DNA from 2 places in the Mycobacterium saskatchewanense genome. Region 1 is predicted to be linked to the other one. Evidence: predicted binding sites of a transcription regulator. Region 1 holds the regulator's gene; the other holds the start of a gene.
What was found. The regulator LexA, encoded in region 1, represses DNA repair genes until DNA is damaged. The targets are predictions, from matches to a motif close to CGAACANNTGTTCG.
Positions count from the first base shown of each region.

Region 2: the regulator LexA is predicted to act here: its motif matches at 2,948-2,961, upstream of G6N56_RS23185 (error-prone DNA polymerase).

Region 1 is NZ_AP022573.1:5,870,572-5,879,645, forward strand. It holds gene dapF (diaminopimelate epimerase) at 1-333, shown strand, start outside; gene hflX (GTPase HflX) at 380-1,801, shown strand; gene G6N56_RS27635 (acyl-CoA dehydrogenase family protein) at 1,982-3,142, shown strand; gene G6N56_RS27640 (LGFP repeat-containing protein) at 3,634-5,841, shown strand; gene lexA (transcriptional repressor LexA) at 5,872-6,570, opposite strand; gene G6N56_RS27650 (LysM peptidoglycan-binding domain-containing protein) at 6,862-7,356, shown strand; gene nrdR (transcriptional regulator NrdR) at 7,518-7,982, shown strand; gene G6N56_RS27660 (peroxynitrite isomerase) at 8,018-8,503, shown strand; gene G6N56_RS27665 (alpha/beta fold hydrolase) at 8,556-9,074, opposite strand, start outside.
Region 2 is NZ_AP022573.1:4,894,205-4,903,278, forward strand. It holds gene G6N56_RS23170 (MaoC family dehydratase) at 1-167, shown strand, start outside; gene otsB (trehalose-phosphatase) at 171-1,406, opposite strand; gene G6N56_RS23180 (wax ester/triacylglycerol synthase domain-containing protein) at 1,447-2,820, opposite strand; gene G6N56_RS23185 (error-prone DNA polymerase) at 2,976-6,269, shown strand; gene G6N56_RS23190 (nitroreductase family protein) at 6,433-7,077, shown strand; gene G6N56_RS23195 (tRNA (cytidine(34)-2'-O)-methyltransferase) at 7,089-7,553, opposite strand; gene G6N56_RS23200 (sensor histidine kinase) at 7,803-9,074, shown strand, end outside.

The sequences.
Region 1 (9,074 bases):
CTGGATGTGGCCGGGCCCGTGCGCTTCGACCGGGGTCAATTCCCGGACGGCGTCAACATCGAGGTGGTCACGGCACCGGTCGACGGGGTGGTCCGGATGCGGGTCCACGAGCGCGGCGTCGGGGAAACGCGCTCCTGCGGCACCGGGACGGTCGCGGCCGCGGTGGCGGCACTGACCGGTGCGGGCGCGGACACCGGGACGCTGACGGTGCGGGTGCCCGGCGGCGACGTCGTCGTCACGATCACCGAGGCGACCAGCTACCTGCGGGGACCGTCGGTCCTGGTGGCGCACGGCGAGATCAGCGGGGAATGGTGGCGGGCCCAGCAGCGTTAATTCCCGTGCATGTCGCCGATTCGGCGTGCATCATCGTTTATTGCCTATGACAAATCCTGAATTCTCCAATCGCCCCATGCCGGAGCCGAGCGTCGGCGAACTCGCCCTCGAGGATCGGTCGGCGCTGCGCCGTGTCGCCGGCCTGTCGACCGAGCTCACCGACGTCTCCGAGGTCGAGTACCGCCAGCTGCGGCTGGAGCGGGTCGTCCTGGTCGGCGTGTGGACCGACGGCACCGCCGCCGACAGCGAGGCCAGCATGGCCGAGCTGGCGGCCCTGGCCGAGACCGCCGGCTCCCAGGTGCTCGACGCCCTGATCCAGCGCCGCGACAAGCCGGACCCATCCACCTACATCGGTTCCGGCAAGGCCCAGGAGCTGCGCGAAGTGGTGCTGGCCACCGGCGCCGACACGGTCATCTGCGACGGCGAACTCTCGCCGGCCCAGCTGACCGCGCTGGAAAAGGCGGTCAAGGTCAAGGTCATCGACCGCACCGCGCTGATCCTCGACATCTTCGCTCAGCACGCCACGAGCCGGGAGGGCAAGGCGCAGGTGTCGCTGGCGCAAATGGAGTACATGCTGCCGCGGCTGCGCGGCTGGGGTGAGTCCATGTCACGTCAGGCCGGCGGTCGCGCCGGCGGCAGCGGCGGGGGAGTGGGCCTGCGTGGTCCCGGTGAGACCAAGATCGAGACGGACCGCCGCCGCATCCGCGAGCGGATGTCTAAGCTTCGCCGCGACATCAAGGACATGAAGCAGGTCCGCGACACCCAGCGCAGCCGCCGGCTGAGCAGCGAAGCGCCGTCGGTCGCGATCGTCGGCTACACCAACGCCGGCAAGTCCAGCCTGCTCAACGCGCTGACGGGTGCCGGGGTGCTGGTGCAGGACGCGCTGTTCGCGACCCTGGAACCCACCACCCGGCGCGCGGAGTTCTGCGACGGCCGCCCGTTCGTGCTCACCGATACCGTCGGGTTCGTCCGCCACCTGCCCACCCAACTGGTCGAGGCGTTCCGCTCCACGTTGGAGGAGGTCGTCGACGCCGACCTGCTGGTGCACGTGGTCGACGGCTCGGACGCCAACCCGCTGGCCCAGATCAACGCGGTCCGTCAGGTGATCTCCGACGTGATCGCCGACCACAAGGGGAATCCGCCACCCGAGCTGCTGGTGGTCAACAAGATCGATGCCGCGAGCGACCTGGCACTGGCCAAGCTTCGGCACGCGCTGCCGGAGGCGGTGTTCGTCTCCGCGCGCACCGGCGACGGAATCGAGGCTCTGCGCCGGCGCATGTCCGAACTCGTAGCCCCCAGTGACGCTGCCGTGGACGTGATGATCCCGTACGACCGGGGTGACCTGGTGGCGCGCCTGCACGCCGACGGGCGCGTGCAGCAGGAGGAGCACAGCGCCGACGGCACCCGGATCAAGGCGCTGGTGCCGGTGGCGCTGGCGGCCAACCTGCGGCAGTTCTCCGCGCACTGACCCGCGCGAGACCGGCAGCTGCACACACCCGTGGGGTGGGTCTGGGTGCAGTATCGCTGTCGCGCGAGACCCGCGCCCAGCCGGAGACCCAGCGAAGCCGCCCCGACCTGCCACCCCGCCGACCAACCGCCCGGTTGGTATATGTTGGGCGGCAGAGTCCCCATTCGCCGGAGGTCAGCCATGAGCGGTGCCGTCAAGTACCAGCGCACTCTTTTCGAGCCCGAGCACGAACTCTTCCGTGAGTCGTATCGGGCATTCCTCGAGCGCCACGTCGCCCCTTATCACGACGAATGGGAGAAGGCGAAGATCGTTGACCGCGGCGTGTGGCTCGAGGCGGGCAAACAGGGCTTCCTCGGCATGGCGGTGCCCGAAGAATACGGCGGCGGCGGCGACCCCGACTTCCGCTACAACACGATCATCACCGAGGAAACCACCGCCGGGCGTTACAGCGGAATCGGTTTCGGCTTGCACAACGACATCGTGGCGCCCTACCTTCTGGCCCTGGCCACCGAGGAGCAGAAACAGCGCTGGCTGCCCAAGTTCTGCACCGGCGAACTGATCACCGCGATCGCGATGACCGAGCCCGGAACCGGAAGCGACCTGCAGGGCATCAAGACGCGCGCGGTCAAGCAGGGTGACCACTACGTGCTCAACGGCTCAAAGACGTTCATTACCAACGGAATCAACGCCGATCTGGTGATCGTCGTCGCGCAGACCGATCCGGACAAAGGCGCGCAAGGCTTTTCGCTGCTCGTGGTCGAGCGCGGCATGGAAGGCTTCGAACGCGGCCGTCACCTGGACAAGGTTGGCCTCGATGCCCAGGACACGGCCGAATTGTCGTTCACCGACGTCAAGGTTCCGGCCGAGAACCTGCTCGGCCAGGAGGGCATGGGGTTCATCTATCTCATGCAGAACCTGCCGCAGGAACGCATCTCGATCGCCATCATGGCGGCCGCGGCCATGGAGCAGGTGCTCGAGGCGACCCTCCAATACACCAAGGAGCGCAAGGCGTTTGGCAAGCCGATCGGCAGTTTCCAGAACAGCCGTTTCGTGCTCGCCGAGTTGGCGACCGAAGCCACCGTGGTCCGCATCATGGTCGACGAATTCATCCGGCTGCACCTGGACAAGAAGCTGACGGCCGAGCAGGCCGCGATGGCCAAGTGGTACAGCACCGAAAAGCAGGTGCACCTGATCGACCGGTGTCTGCAGCTGCACGGCGGCTACGGGTACATGCGCGAATACCCCGTTGCCCGCGCCTATCTGGATGCGCGCGTGCAGACCATCTACGGCGGCACGACCGAAATCATGAAGGAGATCATCGGCCGCAGCCTCGGCGTCTGATCCGGCGGGGATTTCGCCCGGATTCAGCGCCTTTGGGTCGGGTTGACCCTCGCCCGGTAAGGCCGTTCACGTACCGTCGGCGCATGTGGTCCGCGTACGCCGATCGTGTGGTCGCGCACCGTCATGCGAGTGTCCGCGGCGTCTATTGGTGCGTCGGTGACCACGCGGCCATGGGGAAACCGCCATTGTCGGCGGCCGATGCGATAACCGAATCGGATCGGCGCGCAATCGGTTGGCCGCGATTCGGGCGCAGTCGTGCATCATTTCGACATCGGTGCGGTATCCGTTTTTGTACTATTTGTCATTTGACTTCGCATTTCTCTTCCTCAGGGGCAAAGTTGTGCGAGCCCGGTGGCGATGCGGGTCGTATAGGGATCGATTCCCGTTGGGGGGAGACGACCCGCTCGCCGGGTCTGCACGGAACGGGCGTGGTCGCATCCAGAGGCCGCGCCCGTCGGCTGGGAGGCTTGGTGAAAGGGCACAGAGGGCACATGCGCAGGCTGGTCGGAAGCGCGCTGGTCGGTTTGGTGACCACGGCGCTCGCCGCCGCATTGCTGGCGCCCGTGGCTCTGGCGTCGCCGATCGGTGACGCCGAGGCCGCCATCATGGCCGCCTGGGAGAAGGCCGGCGGCGACACCTCACCGCTCGGTGCCCGCAAGGGCGACGTCTACCCGGTCGGCGAGGGGTTCGCGCTGGACTTCGACGGCGGCAAGATGTTCTACACCACGGACACCGGCGCGAAGTTCGTCTTCGGGCCGATCCTCGACAAGTACGAGTCGCTGGGTGGTCCGGCCGGCAGCGACCTGGGCTTCCCGACCATCAACGAAGTGCCCGGCCTCGTCGGCCCGGACAGCCGGGTCGCGACGTTTTCGGCCAGCGATAGGCCGGTGATCTTCTGGACCGCCGAGCACGGCGCCTTCGTGGTGCGCGGCGCCATGAATGCCGCGTGGGACAAGCTCGGCAGCTCGGGTGGGGTGCTCGGCGCTCCGGTCGGCGACGAGACCTACCAAGGCGAGGTCACGTCGCAGAAGTTCAGCGGCGGGCAGGTGTCCTGGAATCGGCAGACCAAGCAGTTCACGACCGAGCCGGCGGGCCTGGGCGACCAGCTGAAGGGCCTGCAGGTCCCGATCGATCCGACGGCGGCCATCAACATGGCCTGGCGCGCGGCGGGCGGAACCACGGGTCCATTGGGCGCCAAGCAAGGTGGGCAGTACCCCATCGGCGGCGATGGGATCGCCCAGAACTTTGCCGGCGGCAAGGTGTTCTTCAGCCCGGCCACCGGCGCCAACGCCGTGGAGAGCAACGTCCTGACCAAGTACGAGTCGCTGGGCGGGCCGGTCGGCAGCGACCTGGGTTTTCCGGTGGGCAACGAATCCGACGGCGGCATCGGACCGGCCAGCCGGATCTGCACGTTTTCGGCGGCCGACAAGCCGGTGATCTTCTGGACTGCCGATCACGGCGCGTTCGTCGTGCGCGGGGCCATGAAGGTCGCGTGGGACAAGCTGCGCGGCGCGGCCGGCAAGCTGGGCGCGCCGGTCGGCGATCAGGCCCTCGACGGCGACGTGATCTCGCAGCAGTTCGCCGGCGGCAAGATTTCGTGGAACCGGTCGAAGAATACTTTCAGCACCGATCCGGCCAACTTGGCGCCGCTGCTGACCGGCCTGCAGGTGCCCGGGCAGAACCAGCCGAGCGGCGCGGCCGCGCCGCCGTCCCACGCCAAGAAGTTCACCTGGCATTCGTGGTGGCTGCTGGCGGCGGTTCCGGTGCTGGTGCTGATCGCGTTGTCGGTGCTGGTCGCGTTCGGGTGGCGCCGTCGCCGGGCCGCCCACGGCGCTGCGCCCTACCAGCCGGGGGGCGATGCGGACGTCGGCTACGACTCCGCCGTTGAGCCGCGCTGGGGACACGAGGAGGCCGACGTCTCCGGTGAGCATTACCCGCCCGGCGACGTCCACCCACCGGAAATTCACGAGCCGGCGCCGCGAGTCAGCTGGCGACGCGGCGGCGCAGCCGAGGTCGAGGGCGGTGCGCCGGACGCGGCGGAATATGGCCACTTCGAGAACGAATTCGGGGCCGAGGACCCCGATGCCGTGGACACCGACTCCATCCCGATCGTGTCGGACGGCGATCTGGACCAGGCCTACCCCGGCGCCGGCTACCCGGAGGCGGGTTATGCGGAGGACGAGGCCGCGGAGCATGCCGACGCAGACACCGACGAGGGCGGCTATCCGCCGGCCGAATACACCGAGGTCGCCCTGGCGGACGATCACGCGGCCGACGTGGACGAGGCGGGCGACTGGGCAAACCCGGACGCCGCCGGTCCGCACGCCGACACCGATCTCGTGACGCCGGAGGCGGCCGCACCCGACGCCGAGGTCTCCGGCGCCGTCAACCCGGTCGACGCCGGACCGGCCGGGGAGCCGACCACCGGACGGCACGCGGCCATCGAGGTCGACGGTGCCGACGACGATGCGGCCGCCTGGCCGATTGTGGCAGCCAACTCGGTCCCCGCCGGTCGACCGACGATCCACCTACCGCTGGACGACCCCTACCAGGTGCCCGACGGGTATCCGATCAAGGCCAACGCCAGCTTCGGCCTGTATTACACCCCGGGGAGCGCGCTCTACCACGACACGCTCGCCGAGATCTGGTTGGCCAACGAGGATGTCGCGCGGGCCAACGGGTTCATCAAGGCCGACTGACGGTCGCCGCGCAGAGGAGTCGACCGTCAGTCAGATCTTGCGAATCACCGTCACGACCTTGCCGAGCACCGTGGCGTCGTTGCCCGGAATGGGATCAAAGGCCGGATTGTGCGGCATCAGCCACACTTGGCCGCCGGCGCGCCTGAACGTCTTGACGGTGGCCTCGCCGTCGAGCATGGCCGCGACGATGTCGCCGTTGTCCGCGACATGCTGCTGCCGCACGACCACCCAGTCGCCGTCGCAGATCGCAGCCTCCACCATCGAGTCGCCGACCACCTTGAGCAGGAACAGCGTGCCCTCGCCGACCAGCTCACGCGGGAGCGGGAAGACGTCTTCGACGGCTTCCTCGGCGAGGATCGGGCCGCCGGCCGCGATGCGCCCGAGGACGGGGACGAACGTCGGTTCCGGCAGCGCGTCGGAACCGGCGACTTCGGTGGCCGGCGCCGCCACCTCGTCGTCGGCGCCGCGGACGTCGACCGCCCGCGGCCGATTCGGGTCGCGGCGCAAATAGCCTTTGCGTTCCAGCGTCCGCAGTTGGTGGGCCACCGACGAGGTCGACGTGAGGCCGACCGCATCGCCGATTTCCCGGATGCTCGGCGGGTAGCCGCGGCTGGTCACCGACGCACGAATGACATTGAGAATGGTGCGCTGACGTTCGGTCAGCGTTGAATCCAGAGACGGCGCACGGCCGCCCCGCGCCGCCGACGAGGTGTCGTTGCTGTCGCTCATGGCACTGAGGGTAACCGCCGCGCGACGAAGAATCAAACATGTGTTCGACTGGCGTGTCGTGCCGGAAACCCCCGGAAAACAACCCGCACGCACGCGAATCACAATGGTGTAACTCTTCGGCGTACCGGGTATCTCAACTCCATGCCAGTGATAGCGACCGACGAACTTGTCGGTGGAGTGATCTAGCGTTCTGCTCGTCCGACACGCTTCGCTCACATGTTCGGTTATCGAACACACAAGCGATACAGTGTCGAACACACGAGCGAGGCATAGTTGACCGGAGGACTTGCGATGACCATCACCCACACACTCTCGCCGCGTACCAGCAGCATGCGGCGCCCGGTCAACGGACCGGTGCAGGGCCAACGTTACGGCCGGGACGGGGTGGCCCGCTCCCGCCGCCCCGGCCCGGCGAGGCCGGCGGTCGCGCCGCCGAGCTATTACGGCACCGGCGTCCGGGTGTCGGCCGCGCCTCACCGCAGGCGGCCCGTGACGCTGGCGACCACCATCGGGCTGGCTGTAGTGGCCGGGCTGATCACGCTGTGGCTGGGCCTGGTGGCCAACGTGGGCGAGGCGCTCAACGGCAGCTCCCCGGCCGCGGCGGCGCATGTGCCGGATCGGCTCGCCGTCGTGCGTGTCGAGGGCGGGGAGTCCCTCGAGGACCTCGCTCACCGGGTGGCGCCGGACGCGCCGGAGCGTCAGGTAGTGCAGCGCATCCGTGAACTCAACGACCTCGGTTCACCGACGCTGGTCGCGGGTCAGACCCTGATCGCGCCCGTCGGTTGACGGCGTTGCGCCCGCGCGACCAAACCTGGTCCGCGCCAACGCCCCTCGATCCCGACCGCGACAGCCGTGCCCGGCGTACGGCTGCGTTGGCCGTGCATGGCCGGGCGCGGGTACGCTCGGGTTCTGCGATATCCGGTTGACAGCGCGGCGAAGGAGCGGTGATGCACTGTCCTTTCTGCCGCCACCCCGACTCTCGGGTGATCGACTCGCGCGAAACCGATGAGGGCCAAGCCATTCGGCGGCGCCGGGCGTGCCCAGAGTGTGGGCGCCGATTCACCACGGTCGAGACAGCCGTGCTGGCCGTGGTCAAGCGCAGCGGGGTCACCGAGCCCTTCAGCCGGGAGAAGGTCATCAGCGGTGTGCGTCGGGCGTGCCAAGGCCGCCAGGTCGACGACGACGCGCTGAACCTGCTGGCCCAGCAGGTCGAGGACACCGTGCGCGCCGCGGGGTCGCCGGAGATCCCCAGCCACGAGGTCGGCCTGGCGATCCTGGGGCCGCTGCGCGATCTGGACGAGGTGGCGTACCTGCGGTTCGCGTCGGTGTATCGCTCCTTCTCGTCCGCGGAAGACTTCGAGCGCGAGATCAAGGCGCTCCGCGAGCAGCGCAAGGTAACCACCCCGAGCTGACCGGTTCCGGCCCCGGCGCGGCTAGTGTTTTTCGCATGCCCATCGACTTGCATCCGGACCTTGCGTCGTTGGCGCCCCTGCTGGGCACCTGGACCGGTCGGGGAGCCGGCAAGTACCCGACGATCCAGCCGTTCGACTATCTCGAAGAAGTCGTTTTCTCCCACGTCGGCAAGCCGTTTCTGGCGTACGGGCAAAAGACCCGGGCGGTGGCCGACGGCAAACCCCTGCACGCCGAGACCGGCTACCTCCGCGTGCCGCGGCCCGGCCACATCGAATTGGTCCTTGCCCACCCGAGCGGCATCACCGAGATCGAGGTCGGCACGTATTCGGCCACCGGCGGCCGCATCGACATGGAGCTGTCGACCACCTCGATCGGGCTGACCCCGACCGCCAAAGAGGTGACCGCGCTGAGTCGTTCCTTCCGCGTCGACGACGATCAGCTGTCGTACACCGTGCGGATGGCCGCCGTCGGCCAACCCCTGCAGGACCACCTCGCCGCGGTGCTGCACCGAGGGCACTGAACGCCAGTCGTCGGTGGCCGGCGCGCTCGCCGGCGACTCGCCCTGAAAAAGCTCAGGTGGCGCTGCGCTCGTCGGACCCCATCGCGTTCAGGACGGCGACGCGGGTGGGGGCGGGGCCGGTGACGGTCTTCTCGCCGCCACCGGTGCGCAGCAGTTCCCGCAGGGCGCCCTGGTTGTATTCGGCGGGTTCGGTGGTGTCGATGAAACGCTGCACGACATCGATGAAGCGGGCCGGGTCGTCGTGGAATGGGAAATGGCCGGAATCCTCGAAGATCTCGAGGCGCGAGCCCGGCATTGCGGCGTGCGCCATCCACGCGTGCCGGACCGGTACCACCGAGTCCTTGGCGCCCCAGACGATTTGCACCGGGATGGCCTCGGTCAGATAGCAGCGATCCAGCATGGTGACGATCTGCCCGCGCCAGTCCACCACCGCCCGCAGTGTCCGGCTGAACGCCGCCGAGGCCGTCGGTTCGGGCAGGTCGTCGAGGATCCGGAGCATGTTGGGCAGGTCGCGGCCCAGCCCGGAGCTGCCCAGCATGGTGCCCAGCACCCGTCCGAAGACCTGAACCGC
Region 2 (9,074 bases), 980 kb from region 1:
TCGCCGCGCGGTTCAGCTCGCCGGTGTTCCCCGGCGAGACGCTGACGACGCTGATCTGGCGCACCGAACCGGGCAAGGCGGTCTTCCGCACGGAGGCTTCTGCCGCCGACGGTTCCGATGCGCGCGTGGTGCTCGACGACGGGGCGGTGGAGTACGTGCAGGGCTGAGCGTCAGGCCGCGCTGAGCTGGCGCGCCAGCCGGTCGGTGAACTCGGCGGCCTGCGCCGGGTTGTCCAGCGCGAACTGCGCCGCGGTGGCCCGGTCGCCGTCGTCGGTGTGCCGCACGACAATCGGCACGCCGACGACGGGTCCCGCGCGCACCGCGTCGAACGCGTCCTCGTCGGTGATGTCGTCGCCCAGATAGATCGGCACCAGCAAGCCGGCGGTGTCCTGCGTCAGGTGGTCCATCACCCAGCGCAGCGTCTTTCCCTTGTCCCAGTCGATGTCGGGGCGCAGCTCGATGACCTCGCGGCCGGTGGTCACCCGAAGTTGGTCGCGGCGGCCGGCCGCGCGGACCGCCGCCGCCACTTCGCCGACCCGGTCGCGGGCGGCGTTGCGATAGTGCACGGCGACGCCGAAACGCTTGTGCTCCACCACGATTCCCGGGATCGAGCCAAGCCGCTCACGCAGCTCGGCGGCCGCCTGTTCCAGCACCGGGATGGCGGCCGCGGCGGCCTCGTTCTGGTGGTGCGTCCCGTCGGGCGCGGTCAGCTCGAAGCCGTGGCTGCCGGCGTACCAGATGCCCGGGAGGCCGACGCGCCTGGTCACGTCGGCGAGGTCGCGGCCGGACAGCACCGCGACCGGGCACTGCGCGGCCAGCCGCCGCAGAGCCTCGCCCGCCCCGGCGACGAGCGTCGCCGCGTCGGGATCGTTAACGATGTCGGACAGCGTGCCGTCGAAGTCGTAGAACACCGCCGGATGCCCGCCCCCCAGGCCCTCGGCATGCAACGCGTCCGGGAGCTGCGACATCCGCCGGTTCCCGGTCCGCACGGTGACTTCGTTCAGGTCGGTGACGACCTCGTCGGCGCCGGCGGCTTCCAGCGCCTTCCGGCGCCCCGGGCGGCCGACGCCGATCACCAGCGCGAACCCGCCGTCGCGCGCGGCGCCGACCCCGGACGCATCGGTCGCGGCGACGGCGCATCGGCCCGGCCGGACGTTCAGTTCGGCGGCCGCTTGCACCGGGCCGCCGGCGACCGCGGTGAACAGTTCGCCCGCCGATGCGAGGGCGGCCCGGCATTCCGGATCCGCCGAGAACACCCCGGCGCCGACCCCGGCCTGGCGCAAACGCCGGGCGAGTGCCAGCGCGGAATCGACCGCGCCGCCCCCGGGCGACACCACGGCGCCGGGGTCGAACAGCACCGCGTCATGGCGGCGCGCATCGATGGTGACCGGGCCGGATTTGCGCACGCCCCACCTTCTCACGGGGCTCGACGGTGCCGGGGTCGGGTCAGCGACGCGCCTGCCCCGACGCGGACGGATGCCCCGCCAGTCGCGCGCGCTCCCGGAGCGCGCGCCTGCGCCGGTGTTCGTCGCCGAACAGCAGCACCGAGTCCTGGCTCAGCGCGACCAGCCGCTCCATGCCCAGTTCGATCCCGGCCACCAACTGCTTGACGTCGTAGGGGGCGTCGTCATCGGCCGTGATGCCGAACACCAGCTCGTCGCCGTAACTGAGCACGGCGACGCCGGTGGTCAGCTGCGCGGCCGTCGGTGGGATGGGCAGCAGGCGCTCCATCGTCCGGCCCATCAGCCTCAGCTGCCGGCGGGGTCCCGGCGCGCTGGTTGCCAGGCTCACGATGCCGCGCTGGGGCAGGCGCGCAAGCAGCTGGAAAAGGTTGGTCCGCAACGGGTTCGGTATCAAGTTGAGCGCCGATTCCAGGATTCCGCCCGGTTCTGGCAGGCCGGTTTCGCTCGCCCGCCGCCGGCGGTGCACGCTGCGCAGCCGCTGCACCGGGTCGTCGTGCTCGACGGGTAGGTGCGACAACATCGCCGATTGCGTCGGCCCTGCCCGCAGGGGCGCCAGGGTGCGCAGCGAATCCGCGCGCGGCTGTTCGCCGCGGCCAAGCAGCGCCGCCCGGAAGCCCTCGGTGAGGGCGGCCAGCGCCACGTCGTCGGCGGTCACGCCGAACTTGCGGCAGACGGTGTCGACGTCGGCGATCGGCACCCGCACCGAGCGGTAGCGGCGCGGGGTGGCTCCGCCACGAGCCCCGGCGGCCCGGGGGCCCGGCCACATGGGCAGCGCGGCACCGGCGAGCGCGCCGGTCAGCGCGGAGGCGCGCCGCAGCGCGACGAGGGCCGGCGTCCAGCCCGGTGTCTCCCTCGTCGGGGCCGAAACCGGTTTCGGGGCAACGTCATCGAACGCTTCGCCGTCGGCGTCGTCGCACAGGCGGGCGAGCAGGTGCGCCGCGGAGTGGCCGTCGGCCAGGCAGTGGTGCACCTTCAGGACGATGGCCCACCGATTGCCGCGCAGGCCCTGAATCACCCAGCACTCCCACGGTGGCCGGCTCAGGTCCAGGGGGCGTTCGAGGGCCCGCGCCACGGCCCGGGACAGTTCGGCGTCACCGCCGGGGCGGGCGACGGCCGCGTGGTGCAGGTGGTCGGTCAGGGCGAAGTTCGGGTGGTCTACCCAGTCGAGATCCGGCGCCCGCAGCAGCTGCGCGTAGTGCGGTATCGAGGTAACCCGTTCGGCCAGAAGGCGTTTGAGTTCCTCCGGGCGGGGGATGGCGCCGTCGACGATCGCGACCGCCCCGATCGCCAGGCTCGCGCGCTGGTCGGGGTCGTGGGCCCGCAGGAACGCCGTGTCGAGGGTCCTCAGCTGTGCCATGCCCAGCCCCCCGCTGTCGCTTTTCGCACCCGTACCAGTATCTGGTAACGAGGTGCCCGGCGGTAGACCGGGCACGTTAAGAACGTGTTTGGAAGTTGACGATGCGTTTAACATATTGGGTGTGAGTCGAACATGTATTCGATACACTCGCGGGGGTGGGCTGGTTTAACGGGCCGCCGAGCTGGGCGGAAATGGAACGGGTGCTCGACGGCAAGCCGCGCCATGCCGGCGAGCCACCCGTGGTCGGGGAGGACGCCCCGCTGTCCCCCAAGCGCGCGGCGTATCAACCGCCGGCACGCGGCCGGGCGGCCCGTTCGTCCATCGTTCGTTCCGTTTCGTATGCCGAGCTGCATGCGCATTCGGCGTTCAGCTTCCTGGACGGGGCCAGCACCCCGGAGGAACTCGTCGAGGAGGCCGCCCGGCTGGACCTGCGTGCCCTCGCGCTGACCGATCACGACGGGCTGTACGGGGCGGTCCGGTTCGCGGAGGCGGCCGCCGAGCTCGAGATGCGCACCGTGTTCGGGGCCGAGCTGTCTTTGGGGCGTGGTGCCCGCACCGAGACGCCGGATCCGCCCGGTCCGCACCTGCTGGTGCTGGCCCGCGGCCCGGAGGGCTACCGGCGGCTGTCGCGGCAACTGGCCGCGGCGCACCTGGCCGGCGGCGAGAAGGGCAAGCCGCGCTACGACATCGACGCGCTGACCGAGGCCGCCGGAGGGCACTGGCACATCCTGACCGGATGCCGCAAAGGCCATGTGCGCCAAGCGCTTTGCAGCGGGGGACCAGACGCGGCGGAGCGTGCGCTGGCCGACCTGGTGGACCGGTTCGGCGCCGGGCGGGTCAGCGTCGAGTTGAGCCATCACGGTCACCCGCTCGACGACGAACGCAACGCGGCGCTGGCCGCCCTCGCACCGCGCTTCGGTGTGGGCGTGGTCGCGACCACCGGCGCGCACTTCGCCGGGCCGTCGCGCGGCCGGCTGGCCATGGCGATGGGCGCCATCCGGGCCCGGGAGTCCCTGGACTCGGCCGCCGGGTGGCTGGCCCCGCTGGGCGGCGCGCACCTGCGGTCCGGCGAGGAGATGGCCCGGCTGTTCGCGTGGTGCCCCGAGGCGGTGAGCGCCGCGGCCGAGCTCGGCGAGCGGTGCGCGTTCGGGCTGGCGCTCATCGCACCCCAGCTGCCGCCGTTCGAGGTGCCCGCCGGGCACACCGAGGACAGCTTTTTGCGGCAGCTGACGATGGCGGGGGCGCGTGCCCGCTACGGCCCCGCCGATGCCGCGCCGCGGGCCTACGCCCAGATCGAGCACGAGCTGAAAATCATTGCGCAGCTGACCTTTCCGGGATATTTCCTGGTGGTCCACGACATCGCCCGGTTCTGCCGGGAGAACAACATCCTGTGCCAGGGCAGGGGCTCGGCGGCGAATTCCGCGGTCTGCTACGCCCTGGGCGTCACCGCCGTCGACCCGGTGGCCAACGAGCTGCTGTTCGAGCGGTTCCTGTCGCCGGCCCGCGACGGGCCGCCCGACATCGACATGGACATCGAATCCGACCAGCGCGAAAAGGTCATCCAGTACGTCTACGACAAGTACGGCCGCGACTACGCCGCCCAGGTCGCCAACGTCATCACCTACCGGGGCCGGATCGCGGTGCGCGACATGGCCCGCGCCCTGGGCTTCTCGCAGGGCCAGCAGGACGCCTGGAGCAAGCAGATCAGCCACTGGAACGGCCTGGCCGACTCGCCGGACGTCGAGGGCATCCCGCCGCAGGTCGTCGATTTGGCCAACCAGATCCGGAACCTGCCGCGGCACATGGGCATTCACTCCGGCGGCATGGTGATCTGCGATCGCCCGATAGCCGACGTCTGCCCGGTGGAATGGGCGCGCATGGAGAACCGCAGCGTGTTGCAGTGGGACAAGGACGACTGCGCGGCCATCGGTTTGGTGAAGTTCGACCTGCTCGGGCTGGGCATGCTTTCGGCGCTGCATTACGCCATCGACCTGGTGGGCGAGCACAAGGGGATCGAGGTGGACCTGGCCCGGCTCGACCTGTCCGAGCCGGCGGTGTACGAGATGCTGGCCCGCGCCGATTCCGTCGGCGTGTTCCAGGTGGAGTCGCGCGCGCAGATGGCGACGTTGCCGAGGTTGAAGCCGCGAATCTTCTACGACCTCGTCGTCGAGGTCGCGCTGATCCGTCCCGGGCCCATCCAGGGCGGGTCGGTGCACCCCTACATCCGGCGGCGCAACGGCCTGGACCCGGTCGTCTACGATCACCCGTCGATGGAGCCGGCGCTGCGAAAGACGCTGGGGGTGCCGCTCTTTCAGGAGCAGCTGATGCAGCTCGCGGTCGACTGCGCCGGCTTTTCCGCCGCCGAGGCCGACCAGCTGCGGCGTGCCATGGGCTCCAAGCGTTCGACCGAACGCATGCGGCGGCTGCGCGGGCGGTTCTACGACGGTATGCGCGCGCTGCACGGCGCCCCCGACGAGGTGATCGACCGGACCTACGAAAAGCTGGAGGCCTTCGCCAACTTCGGCTTTCCGGAGAGCCACGCCTTGTCCTTCGCGTCGCTGGTGTTCTATTCGTCGTGGTTCAAGCTGCACCACCCGGCGGCGTTCTGCGCGGCGCTGCTGCGGGCGCAGCCGATGGGCTTCTATTCGCCGCAGTCGCTGGTGGCCGACGCGCGCCGGCACGGCGTGACGGTGCACGGCCCGGACGTCAACGCCAGCCTGGTGCACGCCACGCTGCAGAACGCGGGAACCGAGGTCCGCCTGGGGTTGGGCGCCGTTCGTCACATCGGCGACGACCTGGCCGAGCGGCTGGTGGACGAGCGAAAGGCCAACGGGCCGTTCGCTTCTCTGCTGGATCTGACCGCCCGGCTGCAACTGTCCGTCCCGCAGACCGAGGCGCTGGCGACGGCCGGGGCCTTCGCGTGCTTCGGCATGTCCCGGCGGGAGGGGCTGTGGGCGGCCGGCGCGGCCGCCACCCAGCGGCCGGACCGGTTGCCGGGGGTGGGCTCGTCGTCGCACATCCCGGCGCTGCCGGGGATGAGCGAGCTGGAGCTGGCCGCCGCCGACGTGTGGGCCACCGGCGTCTCCCCGGACAGCTACCCGACGCAGTTCCTGCGGGAAGACCTGGACGCGCTGGGCGTGCTACCCGCCGAGAAGCTGCTCGGTGTGCCCGACGGCGACCGCGTGCTGATCGCGGGCGCGGTGACCCACCGGCAGCGGCCCGGGACGGCCCAGGGGGTGACGTTTTTGAACCTCGAGGACGAGACCGGCATGGTCAACGTGCTCTGCACACCGGGGGTGTGGGCGCGGCACCGCAAGCTGGCGAACGCGGCACCGGCGCTGCTCGTCCGGGGCCAGCTGCAGAACGCCAGCGGCGCGGTCACCGTCGTCGCCGAGCGTCTCGGCCGCATCACCCTGGCGGTCGGATCGAAGTCGCGCGACTTCCGGTGATGCCCTTCATGCCTTCGCCGAGCGTGAAACCACGGCGAAAAATCGGCCGAATCCTCGCCGTGCCTTCACGCTCGGCGAGGGGGACGCTCGCGTCGGCGCGATGGACGACGGGCGTCCGTTCGACGCCCAAAAGGCCCTAATATCGGCCGGTAGTCTCGCCTGTATGACCCTCAACCTGTCCGTCGACGAAGTCCTGACCACCACCCGCTCGGTGCGCAAGCGCCTCGATTTCGACAGGCCGGTGGGCCGCGAGGTGTTGATGGAGTGTCTCGAACTGGCGCTGCAGGCGCCCACCGGATCCAACAGCCAGGGGTGGCAGTGGGTGTTCGTCGAGGACGCCGACAAGCGCAAGGCGCTCGGCGAGATCTATCTGGCCAACGCCCGCGCGTACCTCAGCGCGCCGTCACCCGAGTACGCCGACGGTGACACCCGCGGCGAGCGGATGGGCAAGGTGCGCGATTCCGCCACCTACCTCGCCGAGCACATGCACGAGGCGCCGGTCCTGCTGGTCCCCTGCATCCAGGGCCGTGACGACCAGTCGCCACTGGGCGGCGTGTCGTTCTGGGCGTCGTTGTTCCCGGCGGTGTGGAGCTTCTGCCTGGCGCTGCGGTCCCGCGGGCTGGGCACCTGCTGGACGACGCTGCACCTGCTCAAGGACGGTGAGCGGCAGGCCGCCGAGGTGCTCGGCATCCCGTTCGACCAGTACAGCCAGGCCGGGTTGTTCCCGATCGCCTACACCAAGGGCACCGACTTCCGCCCGGCCAAGCGCCTGCCCGCCGAGCAGGTGACGCACTGGAATGCCTGGTAAGCCCCTCGGTCTCAGGTCGCCCCGGCATACCCTTGCTGGCGCCACGCCTCGTAGACGGCGATCGCCGCGGCGTTGGACAGGTTCAGCGAGCGCCGGCCCGCCAGCATCGGGATGCGCACCTGCCCGGTGACGTGCGGATCGGCCAGCGTTTCGGCGTCCAGCCCGTCGGGCTCCGGGCCGAACATCAACACGTCCCCGGCGCGGTAGTCGACGTCGGCGAACCGGGTGGTCGCCTTCGACGTGAAGGCGAACACCCGTGCCGGCGTCAGCGTCGCCCACGCCTCGGCCAGCGACGGGTGAACGGTCACCGACGCCAGGTCGTGATAGTCCAGGCCGGCCCGCCGCAACTGGGGCTCGGACAGGTCGAACCCCAGGGGCTCGACCAGGTGCAGTTCGCAGCCGGTGGCGGCCGCCGTCCGGATGGCGTTGCCCGTATTCGGGGGGATGCGCGGGGACACGAACATCAGCCGGAACATCTGCCGATCATGACAAAGCCGGGCCGGCCGCGTTTGCCAGCGTCGCAGCCCGGCGCCGGGCCCCACGCCGGTGCACAGTGAGAATCTGGTGACCTGCGGCTTGGGCTGTCATACTCGTCGAATTGCCACGTTCACCGCTCGTGCCTATCTGCGCGCGGCGGGTGGAAATAACGCAGGAAGTTTCATGAGCCTCTCGTTTCGTTCAGCGCTGAAGGTCTGCGTGGCGGCCGGTCTCCCGGCCGCGGCGACGTGACCATGTTCGCCCGCCCGGCCCACGCGGCCGAGGCGGTCCCGCCCGGGTTCGCCGACGACCCGGCCGGCGCGCCGGCGCCCGCCAAGCGCCCGCCCGCGTGGGCACCGAGCAACTGGCCCGTCCGCTGGAAGGTCCTGGCGATGGTGCTGGTCCCGCTCGTCCTGGCGACGGTGTTCGGTGCCCTGAGGATCCAGGGCGCGATGGCCAACTCGAGCGGATTGCGGCTCGCTGCGGCCCGCGCGGACGTGGTGCCGGCGATCACGAAATACATGTCCGCGCTGGACGTGGCGCTGTTGGCGAGTTCCACCGACCGCGACGTCGAGGGCGCGAAGAAGAACTACGAGGCGCGCAAGTACGAGCTGCAGCAGCGGCTGGCCGACACCGACGTGACCTCCGACGTGCGGTCCGGGGTGACAACCCTGCTGGGCGGCGGTCAGGCGCTGCTGGACAAGGTGGCCGACAACAGCATCGGTCTGCGCGACCGGGTCACCACCTACGCCCCGATCCTGCTGACGGCCGAGGACGTCATCAACGCGTCGGTACAGGTGGACAACCGGCAGACCCGGGCGCAGACGCAGGGGCTGAGCCGGGCGGTCGGCGCCCGTGGACAGATGACGATGCAGAAGATCCTCGTCACCCGCGGCGCCGACCTGCCCGAGCCGCAGCTGCGGACGTCGATGATCACCCTGGCCGGCACCGAGCCGTCGACCCTGTTCGGGATGAGCGAGGTGCTCGGCGCGGGTTCGCCCGACGCCAAGACGCTGCAGCAGCAGATGGTGACCCGGATGGCGATCATGTCCGATCCGGCCGCGGTGCTGGTCGACAACCCCGAGCTGCTGCGCTCGATCCAGACCACCGACGACATCGCCGAACAGGTCATCAAGGACACGACGGCGTCGGTCACCAAGTCGGTGCACGCCCAGGCCAACGACCGGCGCGACGCCGCCATCCTCGACGCCGTCCTGGTGCTGACCGCCATCGTGGTCGCCCTGGCCGTGGTGCTGCTGGTGGCCCGCGCGCTGGTCCGACCGCTGCGCGTGCTGCGCGACGGCGCGCTCAAAGTCGCGCACACCGACCTCGAGGAGGAGGTCGCCCGGGTCAAGGCCGGCGGCACCACGCCGACGCCCGCGCCGCTCCCCGTCTACACCACCGAGGAGATCGGCCAGGTCGCGCACGCCGTCGACGAGCTGCACACCCAGGCCCTGCTGCTGGCCGGTGACGAGGCGCGCCTGCGGCTGCTGGTCAACGACATGTTCGAGACCATGTCG